Regions from separate parts of the Paenibacillus sp. KS-LC4 genome, predicted to be linked through region 3. Evidence: riboswitches for the same ligand, from Rfam matches in the RefSeq annotation. Region 3 holds a riboswitch; each other region holds the start of a gene.
What was found. A riboswitch is a leader RNA that binds a small molecule or an ion and turns the genes downstream of it on or off. The one in region 3 is predicted to bind cyclic di-GMP.

Region 1: another riboswitch for cyclic di-GMP. It lies ahead of V5J77_RS10075 (methyl-accepting chemotaxis protein); the one in region 3 lies ahead of V5J77_RS01235 (glycosyl hydrolase).
Region 2: another riboswitch for cyclic di-GMP. It lies ahead of V5J77_RS18110 (methyl-accepting chemotaxis protein); the one in region 3 lies ahead of V5J77_RS01235 (glycosyl hydrolase).

The regions. Positions count from the first base shown of each region.
Region 1 is NZ_CP145905.1:2,369,550-2,374,075, forward strand. Features, by position in the region: gene crtI (phytoene desaturase family protein) at 1-751, shown strand, start outside; tRNA gene V5J77_RS10055 (tRNA-Pro) at 935-1,008, opposite strand; tRNA gene V5J77_RS10060 (tRNA-Thr) at 1,016-1,091, opposite strand; gene V5J77_RS10065 (pentapeptide repeat-containing protein) at 1,381-2,070, opposite strand; gene V5J77_RS10070 (YrzA family protein) at 2,291-2,509, opposite strand; cyclic di-GMP riboswitch class I at 2,674-2,757, shown strand; gene V5J77_RS10075 (methyl-accepting chemotaxis protein) at 2,853-4,526, shown strand, end outside.
Region 2 is NZ_CP145905.1:4,303,437-4,307,962, forward strand. Features, by position in the region: gene V5J77_RS18105 (saccharopine dehydrogenase NADP-binding domain-containing protein) at 1-22, shown strand, start outside; gene V5J77_RS18110 (methyl-accepting chemotaxis protein) at 123-2,099, opposite strand; cyclic di-GMP riboswitch class I at 2,190-2,275, opposite strand; gene V5J77_RS18115 (SprT family zinc-dependent metalloprotease) at 2,562-3,218, opposite strand; gene V5J77_RS18120 (GNAT family N-acetyltransferase) at 3,222-3,698, opposite strand; gene V5J77_RS18125 (MarR family transcriptional regulator) at 3,884-4,348, shown strand; gene V5J77_RS18130 (MATE family efflux transporter) at 4,457-4,526, shown strand, end outside.
Region 3 is NZ_CP145905.1:276,109-280,634, forward strand. Features, by position in the region: gene V5J77_RS01225 (glycosyltransferase family 2 protein) at 158-1,174, shown strand; gene V5J77_RS01230 (mannosyltransferase family protein) at 1,178-2,437, shown strand; cyclic di-GMP riboswitch class I at 2,525-2,612, shown strand; cyclic di-GMP riboswitch class I at 2,694-2,781, shown strand; gene V5J77_RS01235 (glycosyl hydrolase) at 2,867-3,814, shown strand; gene V5J77_RS01240 (glycosyltransferase) at 4,238-4,526, shown strand, end outside.

The DNA of each region.
Region 1 (4,526 bases), 2.1 Mb from region 3:
CTCGACACGTGTACAGCGCATTGTTGCCAGTGGCGGCCGAGTAAGCGGGGTAGAGACGGAAAGCGGTTTTGTGCCAGCTGATCTGGTTCTCGCGAACGGTGATGTGCTGTCCGTATGCCGGGATTTGCTCGAAGAACAGCTGCGGCCCGCGATGACAGACCGCAAAATGGCCAGCTACGAGCCATCGCTGTCCGGCTTTGTTACGCTTGCCGGCATTCGCAAACGTTACGATAAGCTGCTGCATCATACCGTATTTTATCCGCAGCGATATGGGGAAGAATTTGAGGCGATTTTCGAGCGCCGCGTGGCGCCAGCTAATCCCGCGATCTATATATGCTGCTCGGCCTATTCAGAGCCGGACATGGCGCCGGAAGGCGGCAGCAACCTGTTTATTTTGGCGAATGCTCCTTATACGTCGGACGCTTGGAGCTGGGAGAGAGAGGCGGAGCGTTATCAGGGACGTCTATTCAAGCAGTTAGCTGTCTATGGCTTGGAGGGTCTCGACCTTAATACGGAGCAGCTTGCTGTTTATACGCCGGAGGATCTGGAGCGGGATACATCAGCCTTTCGCGGCGCCATCTATGGCATTTCCTCGAATTCAGCGAAGCAGACGTTTATGCGGCCGTCCAATCGTGCGGATTTGCGTGGACTGTGGTTTGCAGGCGGAACGACCCATCCTGGCGGAGGGACGCCAATGGTTGCCATGTCGGGGCTGCTCACCGCAGAGGCGATGATTCGGCAGCATTCATGAATGGTGCTTTATTATGGTACAAAAGAAAAGCCGTGCTTAGTTAAGAGCAGTAATGCCCTGAAGCCAAGCGCGGCTTAATTCATATAAAGGTTGATGGAGCATGTCCGTGAACGGAATAAGGGTTGGAAAAAAATAAAAAACCCTTCTAAATTAGAGGGCCTGCTTGAAACAACTTATTAAATATCGGGACGACACGATTTGAACATGCGACCCCCTGGTCCCAAACCAGGTGCTCTACCAAGCTGAGCTACGTCCCGAAAAAAATGGTGCCGTCGAGAGGACTTGAACCCCCAACCTACTGATTACAAGTCAGTTGCTCTACCAATTGAGCTACAACGGCGCGGTTATGTATCGGACACAAGATGTATTATGCCATAGAACGCTAGGAGGATGCAAGACCTTTTTTTATTTTTTTCGAAAAAAAATTCGGGCAGCAGTCAAATACCCGAATAGAACTGATTTTTAACTTAACTCTTATCTATAAGATTGTTGCTTTGTTTGAAGGCGGTCCGTTCTTACGGCGATGTATCCCCCATTATTTCAACTTCCTCGGTACGATTTGAGCTTCTTACGAATACTCGCTTATTCGCAGGGTTGCGCCTGGTTGGTTTGGGATAAGTGCTTATCCTTTATTTGTTTCTGATTAAATCCGAAATTAAGATACCGTTTATTTTCAATCCAGTAATGTCACAATCAGTTATTTCAACATTTGATAAATCACAATTTTTTAATTGCCCATTAGATAGATTGCAGTTATGAAAACTTACTGGTTTATATCGCCCATCGGGATTATAATTCCCTTCTCCCTCCATAGGAAGAACCACATTATGAAATTCTGTACCAAATAGATGGACTTTGTCAATAACAGCATGGCTAAAGTTAGCATGCTGAATTTTAATTCCACTCATATTAACATCATTCAAAGTCATTTCACTCATATTTACGTTATTAATTTTCGTCTTCGCCAAACTGACATTATCAATGTCAAGTTCTTCAGCTCTAACCTCTTGCCACTTTGACCCTGATATATCCGCCTTTTGCAAATCCAACTGCTCTACCTTTAAGCTCATTTTCATATCTCCTTCCAGATTATAATTAAGCTGCTTTTGTTGCTTCGACATTCGACCTGCATTTCCCTTTATTACCCAGTTATCTAATCGCCCGTTATTTTTTATCTTCTTTAGGCTGACTTGAGCGTTCGCACAGGCGAGAATACTGCTTTTTGGCAAGCATCGAGGTCCATTAAACGTTTCAACATTTTCTTGCTCATCTGTTTGTGTAATCGAAGATGCTTCAGCAATGAACGCAAGTAAGATCATTGCTGAATCGAGCTTCGCGAGTATCCTCAGCTAAATTGGCAGTATCTTCTCTGGATTCAGGAAGGAGCGGTCTGCATGGCTTGAAAAAAGCTGCAACTGTTCCGGCTTTGGCAACTCATCAAAATGTTCGTATTGCCTTAACCAATCCATTTCCTTCATTGTCTCATTGAGAACTGATGTTCTCATTTATCATAACAGAAAAAAGGTTTAGTAACAATCCTTACGAAAAAGAGCCTTTAACTTTAAAATGAACGACTGCGCTGTACAGCATTTTCCCGCGATCTGGATGAAACACGGCATGGTGGCTAATTGCATGAACGTGTAGGAGCAGAGCCTTATTGGTTTCGATTTGCTGGTCAATTTGTTTTTCCAGCGTTCGTAAGTCGAATGCCTCAAAAAACTCGATCTTATCTTCGATTAAATCTAGGCGAAAATCCATCGTAAACCTCCTTAAATCTCTTTCATGTCTTGTTATGTCTGGCTATTAAAGCGGTGCTCAACATTAATTTAACGCATCATGTCAGCTTATGACGCTTTTTGTAATTTACAAAAAGGTTTCCCTAAATTATACTTTAAAAGTGGCAAAATAAATAGAAAATTACATACTGAAAAAGGCAAACTTATTGAAAAATAAGGGCGCAAAGTTATGGGCCTAAGGTATTGCGCTATGGCTGCCAAACCACCGGTGCAGGACTATAGACTGAGTCAGCTATTCAACCGGTAACGGTGGTTGAATAGCTTTTATTTTTTTCAGTGTAATTAGGAGAAATGGAGAGAAAATAGTGATTACCCGATTGAGAGAGGCAAAGTGGTTAAAATGGACCTCAAAAATTTCTGATTTCTTCAAGAGACAGAAGGTCACAACGAAGCTGCTGTTTATTACTTCCTTAATTACGTTGTTTAACGTAGTGGCTGGCGGTTGGATTTTTATGCAAAATGCTTCGGTTAGAAGTGCCGTGAATGCTTCAAATGAGCTTCAGGAGGCAAAAAAAGAATATCAAGGCGTGTCGGATTCGATGCTGCGAACGCTGCTTTCGATGATTGATGCTGTAGAAAATGGAAGTACTGGCGATGATGGGGTTAATTTGGCACTTAAGTCAATGCCCGAGCGGGTGGACAAACTGAAGGTGACACTAGCAGCCCTTGATGAGAAATATCCTCACGGAGATAATGGCAACGCCTATGCGAACCAAGGCAATGTGTTTGGTCTTGCTCTGGAGCAGCTTCGTGCAGAAAACGGCAATTATAGCCAGCTCTCCATTGAAGACCGTTCCGCCAAGGTTAAACAGCTTGTTAGTACATATACGATTGTTCTAAGCTTTGCTAATGAAACGGTAGAGAAATGGCTTGAAGTGGATTCAATCGCTACACAGGATGCTTTGAACAAAAGTCTTGCGGCTGCCAATATGATTATTATCATCAATATTGTGCTGCTTGCCGTATTGCCGTTCCTCATGTCCTATTCGTTAAGCCGGAATGTGAAAAAAGGCATCGTTGGCTTAATGAAGCGAATTGCCTCCTATCAAAATAACGATTTCACCTATGATGGAAAGCTGAATCGTCAAGATGAATTTGGACAAATTGACCGTTCGCTGGAGCAAATGGGAAGCGCGCTTCGCGATACGCTTCGTTCGACTATGGATGTCAGTACGGTTGTTCTGCAAGCCTCGCGCAATATGGGTGATATGATTGTTCGTAATCAGAATGCTTCCGAGCAGGTGAAAGAAGAGATTAGCAACGGCAAGACGATTTTGATGACCCAGTATGATGATGCCACTTCCATCTCTGCTGTAACAGAGCAAATATCGGCAAGCTCGCAGCAAATTGCTGCCTCCACCGAATATATTAACCGCGATATGAAAGAAATGAGAGAGTCGTCGCGCACAGGCTCCACCGATATGAAGGGCGTCGTGCAAATGGTCAATCAGACGGTGCAGCAATTTGCCCGAGTAACCGAATCCTTCGACCGGATTAATGAGCGTTACAATAATGTAACGAAGTTTTTGGGCGGTATTCAGGATTTGAACACTCAGACGAATTTATTGTCGCTGAATGCTTCGATTGAATCGGCGCGTGCAGGCGAGCATGGCAGAGGGTTTGCTGTAGTAGCAGAGGAGATTCGCAAGCTGTCGAGCCAGACGGACATCATCTCCAAAGATATTACGAAGGAGCTTAAGCTTATTCAGAACGATTTTGCCGACAGCAGCCAGAGCTTGAGCAGCTTCTCAGAAGTGATTGAAACGACGAAGCAGGCGTCGGTGACGGCGAGCGAAATGTTTAACGGCCTGGAAAATCAAAGCAGCGCCTTGTCCGAGCAAATGGGCGAAATCTCTGTCGGTATTGATGAAATTACAAAGGGTATTACCGATATTGTTGGTTCTGTTGACAAGCTTCTGCAAACCTCCTCGGAGGTGAATGGCAAAATGGAGCAGATGAGCGGAATGTCCGAGGATCAA
Region 2 (4,526 bases), 2.2 Mb from region 3:
TGGCGTTGTGGTCTCCAACTAGATGAAAGGGCCATAACGCTCGTTAGCTTTCGATTCGCACAAAAAAGGCCATGCCATAGCGACAGCAGGTCGACTTTGGGCATGGCCTCATCGTTATTGAACTACACTTTAAACCGATTAAGCATCGTTTTTAGCTCATCCGCTGTGCGTGTCAGCTGTTCCACAGAGCTGTTTATTTCCATAATGGAAGCAAGTTGCTCTTCCGACATGGCGGCAATCGTCTCAAAGCTTTGGGATGAGTCCTTGCTGATTTGCACACTTTGTTTAATCTCGGATTCCACACGCTCCGTATTGGCATTTAGCTGTTCGGCGGCTGAGGCAATTTTCTCCATATGCGTGGATACGTCCGTCGTTGTTGTCACTAGCGTCTGGAATAAAACGCCGACCTTATCTACTTGCTCCAAACCAAGCGCAACTTCACCTGTGCCTTTGTCCATTGTCCCCACGGCATGATTCGTGTCGGCCTGTACCTGTTGAATGAGACTCGCAATCTGATTGGAGGATTCGGTTGATTGCTCCGCAAGCTTGCGAATTTCCTCCGCCACTACCGCAAACCCTTTTCCATGAGCTCCCGCTCTGACGGCCTCGATTGAAGCATTGAGCGCCAAAATATTAGTTTGAGAAGCAATAGATGTAATGGCAGACGTAATGTTGCCGATCTCCATCGAACGCTCGCCCAATCTTTTAATGTCCTCAGCAGCTTCATTAACCGTCTGTTGGATGGAGTCCATTTGATTGGCCAAGGCATCGACGGCCTCATTGCCTGTTTTGGCTCCCTTGGAAGCTTCAGCGGCTATGCCAGAGGTATCGTTAGATATATTTAGTATGCCATATACGCCTTCACTAATATTACCAATCAACCCCAAATTCCTTTCATAGCCCATCATTTGACCCTGCAAGCCGGCGTTTGCTTGCTGAATGTTAGTGGTGGTTTGCTGAACGGTTGTTGATATTTGATCCACATTGCCCAATAGATGCGACGAGGAGCTGGCAACAATCTGTCCCTTATCCAAAATAGAAAGGATCAGCCCTTGCAAATTTTCAAGCATCCCGTTAAAGCTTCTGGAAAGCTCGCCGATCTCATCCTTCGTTTCAAATGCCAGTCTGGAGGACAAGTCGCCTTCGCTGGCAGATAGCCCCTTCAGCTTTTCATTCATGATGGAAAGCGGCTTTAGCGTTTTGCGCATGACCGTATAGATGATGGCTGCGGAAATCAGAAGACACACAATGGTTATAAAAATCGAAAACCGCAGCAAGGCGTTCGCTTGGGCATAGGCTTCGCTTTTGGGAACCAAAATGGCAATGCCCCAATCCATCATGTTAGATTTGCCATAAACGATCATATGCTCCGAGCCGTTAATGACGGCTTCACCTAAACCCGTATCGCCATTTGTGCTGTCCGTTACCATTTTATTTAACGCCTCATTGTCGTAATCGGCCATATTTTTCTGCAAGGTCTCCTCGGGTTTTTGACTAGCCACAACCGTCCCGTCCTTTGTATAAACAATCGCATGACCGCTTTCTCCTAATTTCACTTTGGAGATAAGATCAATCAGGTCCTGAATGGGCTGACCCCCATTGCCGACTCCAACGATATTTCCTTGATCATCCCTTACAGGCGTAGCCGTAAGCACAATCGGAGTTCCCTCCACGCCCGGAGATTTTGAGTCTACAGGATCAATCGTCACCGTCTCACCCTTGATCGCTCTTTGAAAATGGGGGTAATCCTTAACGCTAGTCGTTGCTCCCGGCAAATAAAGCGTGCCGTCAGGAGCAATAAATGCAAATTCGTCCGGGTTATCGGTAATCTTTGTCATCCTGTTGCTGTAGGCGAGAATTTTAGGAATATCTCGGTTCCTCACATCATCAGACTGACTTAATGCCTCGTATTTGGCCTGTGTACCCTGTATCCATATATCAATGTAGTTTTGAACCACAGTCAGCTGCTGCTCTGCCTGTTTCTTAAAGTTTGCCTCCAATGTCGTTTTGGCTCTATCATAGCCAAGGAAGGACACACAGCTTAGTGATACGGTCATTAATAGAGTGGTAATCAGGCTGCTTTTGATGGTTAGTTTCATTGTAATCACTCTTTTTCCTTCGTAAATTTTTGAATACGAAAAAAATCCGGACCGAATAGACTGGATTTGCGTACACATACCCCTTCCTTAGTCGACGACCCGACTAGCATCGTGCTTAGGTCATTCGACTCGAAGCTTTGCGTCCCCGCCCTTCCGCGAGTTCACCTTTATAAAAAAGAATATCGGTAAAGCGTCACTAAAGTTTTATAGTTACACATTAATAATTCATTAGAATCTTTACAAATTTACATATTCAACCAAAAAATACAGTGTTGGTGAGCCAATGAAAGGTTTTTTCATTCAATGAGGAACTTAAAGAATATAGAGGAGCTTGCACAAGCAAGCTTAGAGAGGTGTCGTAGATTCCAAATCGGGCTGGGGCTGGGGCTGGGGCTGGGGCTGGCGCACCCCAGACGCTTCAGACTCGACAATCATTAGGACGTTCTCTTTGACTGCCGAGCGTTAGAGTGTCATGAAGCCGCCGTACCTGGCCAAATATTGTTCTTTTTCTTTATAATCCGGCATTATGCTGCCGACGCGCCTCCAGAAGGAGCGGTCATGGTTCATATGAAACAAGTGGCAAAGCTCATGGATAATGACGTAATCAATTACATCCAATGGAGCCATCGCCAAACGATAATTGAAGGTTAAATGCTTGCTTGAGCTGCAGCTTCCCCACTTGGTCGTGGACTCGACAATCTCAACAGATTTAGGCTTTATTCTCAGCTGCGCCTGATAAATAGGCAGGCGTTCCCCTACAATCTTTTTACAGCTTGCAAAATAAAACTTCTTAAGGTTTTTTCGAAGCTCCTCCTCTGATAAACCCTCAGTCTCCATTAACTCATGCAGCAAACGCTCCTTGCCAAGATAGAGAAATTTCTCTTTCTCTTGATATTGCTTCGTTTGCGGCGTTTTTGTTGCCTCCGCAAGCTGCTTCCTTTGCTCCAAAATCCATTTCCCATGCCGCTCGACTGATCGTTTAATGACCTCTTCACTTGCTGCTTTCGGGGCTTTAACGGTGATGAAGCCTGACGGCTCAATCTGAATCGATATTTTTTTCTCCCGATTGCCGTATTCAACATGAAACGATATCGTTTGATTTTCAAATTCAATGTTCATCGGCTAATTAAAGGTCATCCAGGCTGTCGTGCCGAGCGCTTCAAAGTTCTGCTTATACCAAAAGTTGCGCGATTTATCCAGCGTGTACACATACATTCTCTTTTTCGGATATTTCGCTTTAAGCCAGTTGATAAAGGAGGCCGCATGTCCCTTGCCTTCATATTCCTTCAGCACATCCAGCGCTTCTATAAAAACAAAATCCCTTTTATTTTTAACATCAATATAAAAATCCTTTTCCAAATATTTTTCGTCATCGCTAAAATAATCATTTTCCGCTTTTTCGATGAGCTGCTTGCCGCTCGCATACTCCCAAATGACGCCGTAGCCAACCATCGTCTCTTCTGCTTCAATGACATAGATGCTTGCCGGCAGCTCCGATTGGTCCTTCTTGCTGAGTTCGCTTGCATGGTAGGTCGTTGTAATCTCGCTGAGTGTATTTTGCATTTCTTGATCGAAGGGCTTCTCTATAATGCTGGACATGATTTTGTTCTCCTTTTTGCCTAAGAGCTTGGATTCATTGTGACGGTGACTCGTGACCGTAATCATACCATATTCGATGTATTGAAAAAATAAAAAACGATTTGACAAACGAAATCCATCACGATATATTTAGTTAGCACTCTAACTATTAGATGTCTAATTTATTTAAACAGAAGGTGATAACTATGCAGCAAGACCGCAATCTGCAGTATAAGTTTCGTATGATCGGTCTAATGATGAAGCTCAACGTCAATAAGAAGTTGGAGATGTACGGGTTAACGGTAGAGCAAGGGCATGCCATTCGGTATATTAATGAGCATGAGGAAGGGGGACTTTCGCAGAAGGACCTCGAAATTACCTTTAACCGCAAAGGCTCCTCTATCAGCAGTCTGGTCAACAATTTAGAGAAGAAAGGCCTTATTGTTCGCAAGTCTGATCCGAAAGATGAGCGCCGCAACCTGCTGCGTGTAACCCCAGCTGCGAAAGAGCTGCTTGGCTCGTTCAATCAATATTTTGAAGATTTTGAGCATACGCTGCTGGAAGGCTTCACCGAAGATGAAACCAACTTGCTGTTCAGGTTCCTTTCGCGCATTGAAGCCAATATTGAAGAAGATACGGCGAACTCCGTTGGGCGCAAATCATCATTTTAGCATCCTCGTAGCCCCTCCTTTCGAATGAAGGGAAGGGATTATGATTGACATATAGTTAGATTTCTAACTAATTAACTGCAAACCATAATTGAGAAAGTGGTGACCCCCATGGATACTGAAAACCTCCATTATTTTGAAAAAGCACCGATTTACAAAGCGATTGCCCATTTCGCCGTTC
Region 3 (4,526 bases):
GCGGTGGCAGAAAGCTACTCGCGTCGCAGGGGCTTTTTTTCAAAGAAATGGAGCATAATACGGTTTAAAGGCGTATTGGGCCAGTTGCTTTAACTAGTGTATGCGATTATACTAATTTTCGAAAATGGACAACATCATAGAGAGCGAGGGAAAAGTCATGAGAGGCAATGAGTCCGATTTGCCTGTTGTATCAATTGTCATGCCTTGCTATAACGAGGAGGAAGCACTGCCGGAAACGGTAAGGCAGATGTCCTTGTTGCTGGAACGGCTGGTGAAGGAGGGAAAGGTGTCAGAGCAGAGCAAAATGCTGCTTGTAGATGATGGCAGCCGCGATAAAACGTGGTCGCTGATTGATTCCTTCCACCGGAGCAACCGTTTCGTGAGCGGGCTGAAGCTTTCTCGTAACGTTGGGCATCAGCGGGCACTGCTGGCGGGCTTGTTGACGGCGAAGGAGTATGCGGATTGCATTATTTCCATTGATGCTGATTTGCAGGACGATATTACGGTGATCGACGCGTTTATTGAGAAGTACAAGCAGGGCTTCGAGGTCGTGTACGGCGTACGCAACAAGCGGACGACTGATACGATGTTCAAAAAGCTCAGCGCGCAATTTTTCTACAAATTAATGATTAAGCTTGGCGTAAATGTCGTTTATAATCATGCGGATTACCGGATGATGAGCAGGAAGGTCGTTGATAAGCTGGAGGAATACCAGGAGGTCAATCTGTTCCTGCGCGGCATTATTCCTACCATTGGCTTCAAATCCGACAGCGTGTATTATGATCGTCTGGAGCGGACCGCCGGCGAATCGAAATATCCGCTGAAAAAAATGCTCATTTTCGCTTGGGAAGGCATTACCTCCTTCAGCGTTTCTCCTATCCGGGCAGTATCGGTTGTTGGCTTCTTCATGTCAGTCATGAGTCTTTTGTTCGCTCTTTATGTGTTCATACGGCACTTGCAGGGCAACACGGTATCTGGCTGGAGCTCGATGATTCTTTCGATTTGGTTTATTGGCGGTATTCAGCTGTTATGCATTGGACTAATCGGTGAATATATCGGCAAAATTTACATTGAAACGAAGAAAAGGCCGAAATACTTCGTTGAAACAGAGCTGCATAACGTTGTATTGGCGGAGCCGAAAGCGAAAACGCAGCAATTACAAGAGACGAGGTGACGAATGGAATCGCTGCTGCTTAAAGCAAAATCGAACACGCAAGTTTTGATCTTCCTGCTCTCTTTGTTTGTCATCACGAGAATATTGCTTTACTTTGCAGGCTTTCTCGGCATGAATTTGTTTCCAAACTATCAAGTGCCGCCGGACTATGCGGTCGTACAGGGGCATGATTTCACATCGAGCCAGCTCTCGATCCAGACGGATGTTTCACAGCTGAAGAAGCCAAGCTTTGAGGATTTAAGGAAATTTGACAGCGTATGGTATTTGGGTATTGCCGAAAATGGCTACGATACGTATAACATCAATGAACCGCATCCCAGTGCGAATTGGGTGTTTTTTCCTTTATACCCTTTGTTAGTCTTCTTGGTGGAGTCTATTTCTAAATATGATGCGACGGTCGTGGGATCGGTTTTATCGAATTTGTTTTTACTCGTATCGCTTTTGTATTTTTATGGAATTTGCTTGAAAAGAGGGCTGAAACAGGAGCATGCCCAAGTTGCGGTGCTGCTGCTGCTTATTTTTCCGACCGCCATCTTCTATGCTGTACCTTATACCGAAAGCCTGTTCCTCATGCTGTCGCTTATGACCGTATATTATGCGATGCAAAAGCGATATTTTCTCGCGTTTCTGTTCGGGGGCTTGTCCGCTGTGACGCGCAATCTGGGCTTCGTCAACTTGTTTTTCGTTGTGGGGACGCTGCTGATTGAACACAGGCTGTATCGTTTTAAGTGGAAGGACGCGAAATATTTAGGTTATGGTATTATTTCAGCACTGCCGCTGACAGGTTATCTATTATATATGAAATGGCTCACGGGCGATTTACTGGCTCCAATCACAGAGCAGAGCATCAACTGGTATCGCAAGACGGTTGCTCCATTTTCAAACTACATTCATTTTATCCAAAAGCCTTATTTCTCAGGAAACGGCGGCTGGGAAAATGGCCTGCTTGCCTTTATTATTGCTAATGCCGTCCTCGTCATTTTTGTTGCCTTTCTTATTATGCGCTGGAAAGATATTCGCCGTAATGCACATGAATGGCTGTTTTTTGCATATGGTCTGCTGCTGATGCTCATCCCGTTCGCCAGCGCCGAATTTTTGCAAAGCATTCCACGCTATGTCATGGTGGCGTTCCCCTTCTATATTTATTTTGCGGATGTGCTGAAAAATAATAAGCCGCTCCAAATGTTTTATTTCATGATGTTTTTCCTGCTCCATATTGTGTACGCGGTCTGCTACTTTAATGGATATTTTTTCGTTGTATAATTTATGAAAAAATAATTTGACGAAATTTGCGCTCAAGGTGTACAATAACACCATATAACATTAGTTCATACTTTATACCTATTATGTTTAACGAAAAGGCAAACTCAGGGAAACCTGATGTGCGCAAAGCTACAGGGGCTTCATTCCTAACGGAATATGCTCGCCAGCTGCCGAATTCAACATCGCTTCTTCCTTTATTAATCAAGGTAGACTTTGTTCTTTCGGGAGCAGGGACTATCTTTTTTTATTGCTTCAAACACGAAAAAGGCAAACTCAGGGAAACCTGATGTGCGCAAAGCTATAGGGGCTTCATTCCTAACGGAATATGCTCGCCAGCTGCCGAAGCCCAACATAGCCTCCTTTGCTTGATGAAGGTGTGGCGTGTTCTTCGGACCACGTACCATCATTCGCTCGGGGGAGGAACTAACTATGAAATCGACAAAATTTGCTCTTACACTCCTTATGCTCGCTTCGACATTACTTTGGGCACTCCCTGTTAGCGCACAAACAAACTTTTACAATGGAGCATGGATCGGCACTTGGCCGAACCAAAGCTTGGACAACATTGCTGCCTACGAGCAACTGATCGGTGGCCACCAAGATGTTGTACATACCTTCGTCAATTCGAATCAAGGGATCAATGAGTGGAAGGGCTTTATGGACTATGTAAATAGTAATGGTTCGATTAACCTGCTTACCCTTGAATTTAAAAATAAAAATTACAAAGAATATTCGACTGCTGATATCAATAGAGGCGTAGTGGACGCTTACCTGAAGCAAACAGCTAAACAATTAATGAACTGGCAAGCGGCTAATAAAAACCCTGAAATCTGGCTTCGCCTGTTCCACGAAGGCAACGGCAACTGGTACGGCTGGGGTGTTGGCGACAGCACAGTGAACACGAACGAAACCTACAAAGCGGCATTCCAACGTGTCGTTACTATTTTCAAGGAGCAAGGCGCAACAAACATCAAATTCATGTACAATGTAAACGCTGAAAATGTTGGCAAAAACGCTTCGTTTACAGCGATGTACCCAGGCGATGCTTACGTGGACATGCTCTCGATTGATGGCTACAATTTTGGAACGAAACAATCGTGGAGCTCGTGGAGAACATTTGACGAGGTATTCCATGCTTCTTACCAAGCATTGACAAGCATTTCGAGCAAGCCAATTATTATCGCTGAAACAGGCACAACCGAAAGCGGCGGCAGCAAAAAAGAATGGGTTATTGATGCGATGAACCAAGTGCAATCGCCAGCGTACAGCCAAATTAAAGGCTTGATCTGGTTCAATGAAAACAAAGAGCTCGACTGGCATATTGATTCGTCGGCTGACAGCCTGAGCGCTTACCAAACGCTGCAACAAACACTTTAAGAGATTAGTTTGGTAGTAGAGAACTAGTCCCTAGCCTCCTCTTCTATAAAAAACTAGCTGTTATAGTACCAAATAGGTATTCTGAAAAAACTCTAATTTCGCGTACGTCGCGTAAAATTAGAGTTTTTTCGTTTTTTTTCTACACTTTTGCATAGAAGATTAAGAGGTTTAGAATAAAAATTAACTTTTAAAGGGGCAAGGATTGTGATAAGATAACTTTGAATTTGAGCCTTAGCCGCCAAAAATATCATATTTCCGGCCGATTTAACAAATATCGACAGCAAGAATAGGCAATATCGTCAGTCTATGTTGTAGATAAGTCAGAAAAGGAATGGAATTATGGCGAATAAATAGAGCGCAAAGGATTGGGGTTATTTGAAAACAAAAGCTAGGTACATATTAACAACTGTATCCATTGCTATCATGATCGTGTATCTAGTATGGAGACTTGTACAAACACTACCATCTGGATGGTCATTTATTTTTGGATCTTTGTTACTATTTTTTGAAATTATTTCTATTTTTCAATCCGTTTTATTCCACATTCTTCTGCTAAAACCCACTGAAAGAAAGCCTGCGCCATTACCTGACAACCTTTATTCTGTGGATGTTACAATCGCTACCTACAATGAACCGCCATCCTTGGTTAGAAAAACCATCCTTGCTTGTAAAAATTTAAATTATCCGGAGCATTTATTAAATATTTGGGTAT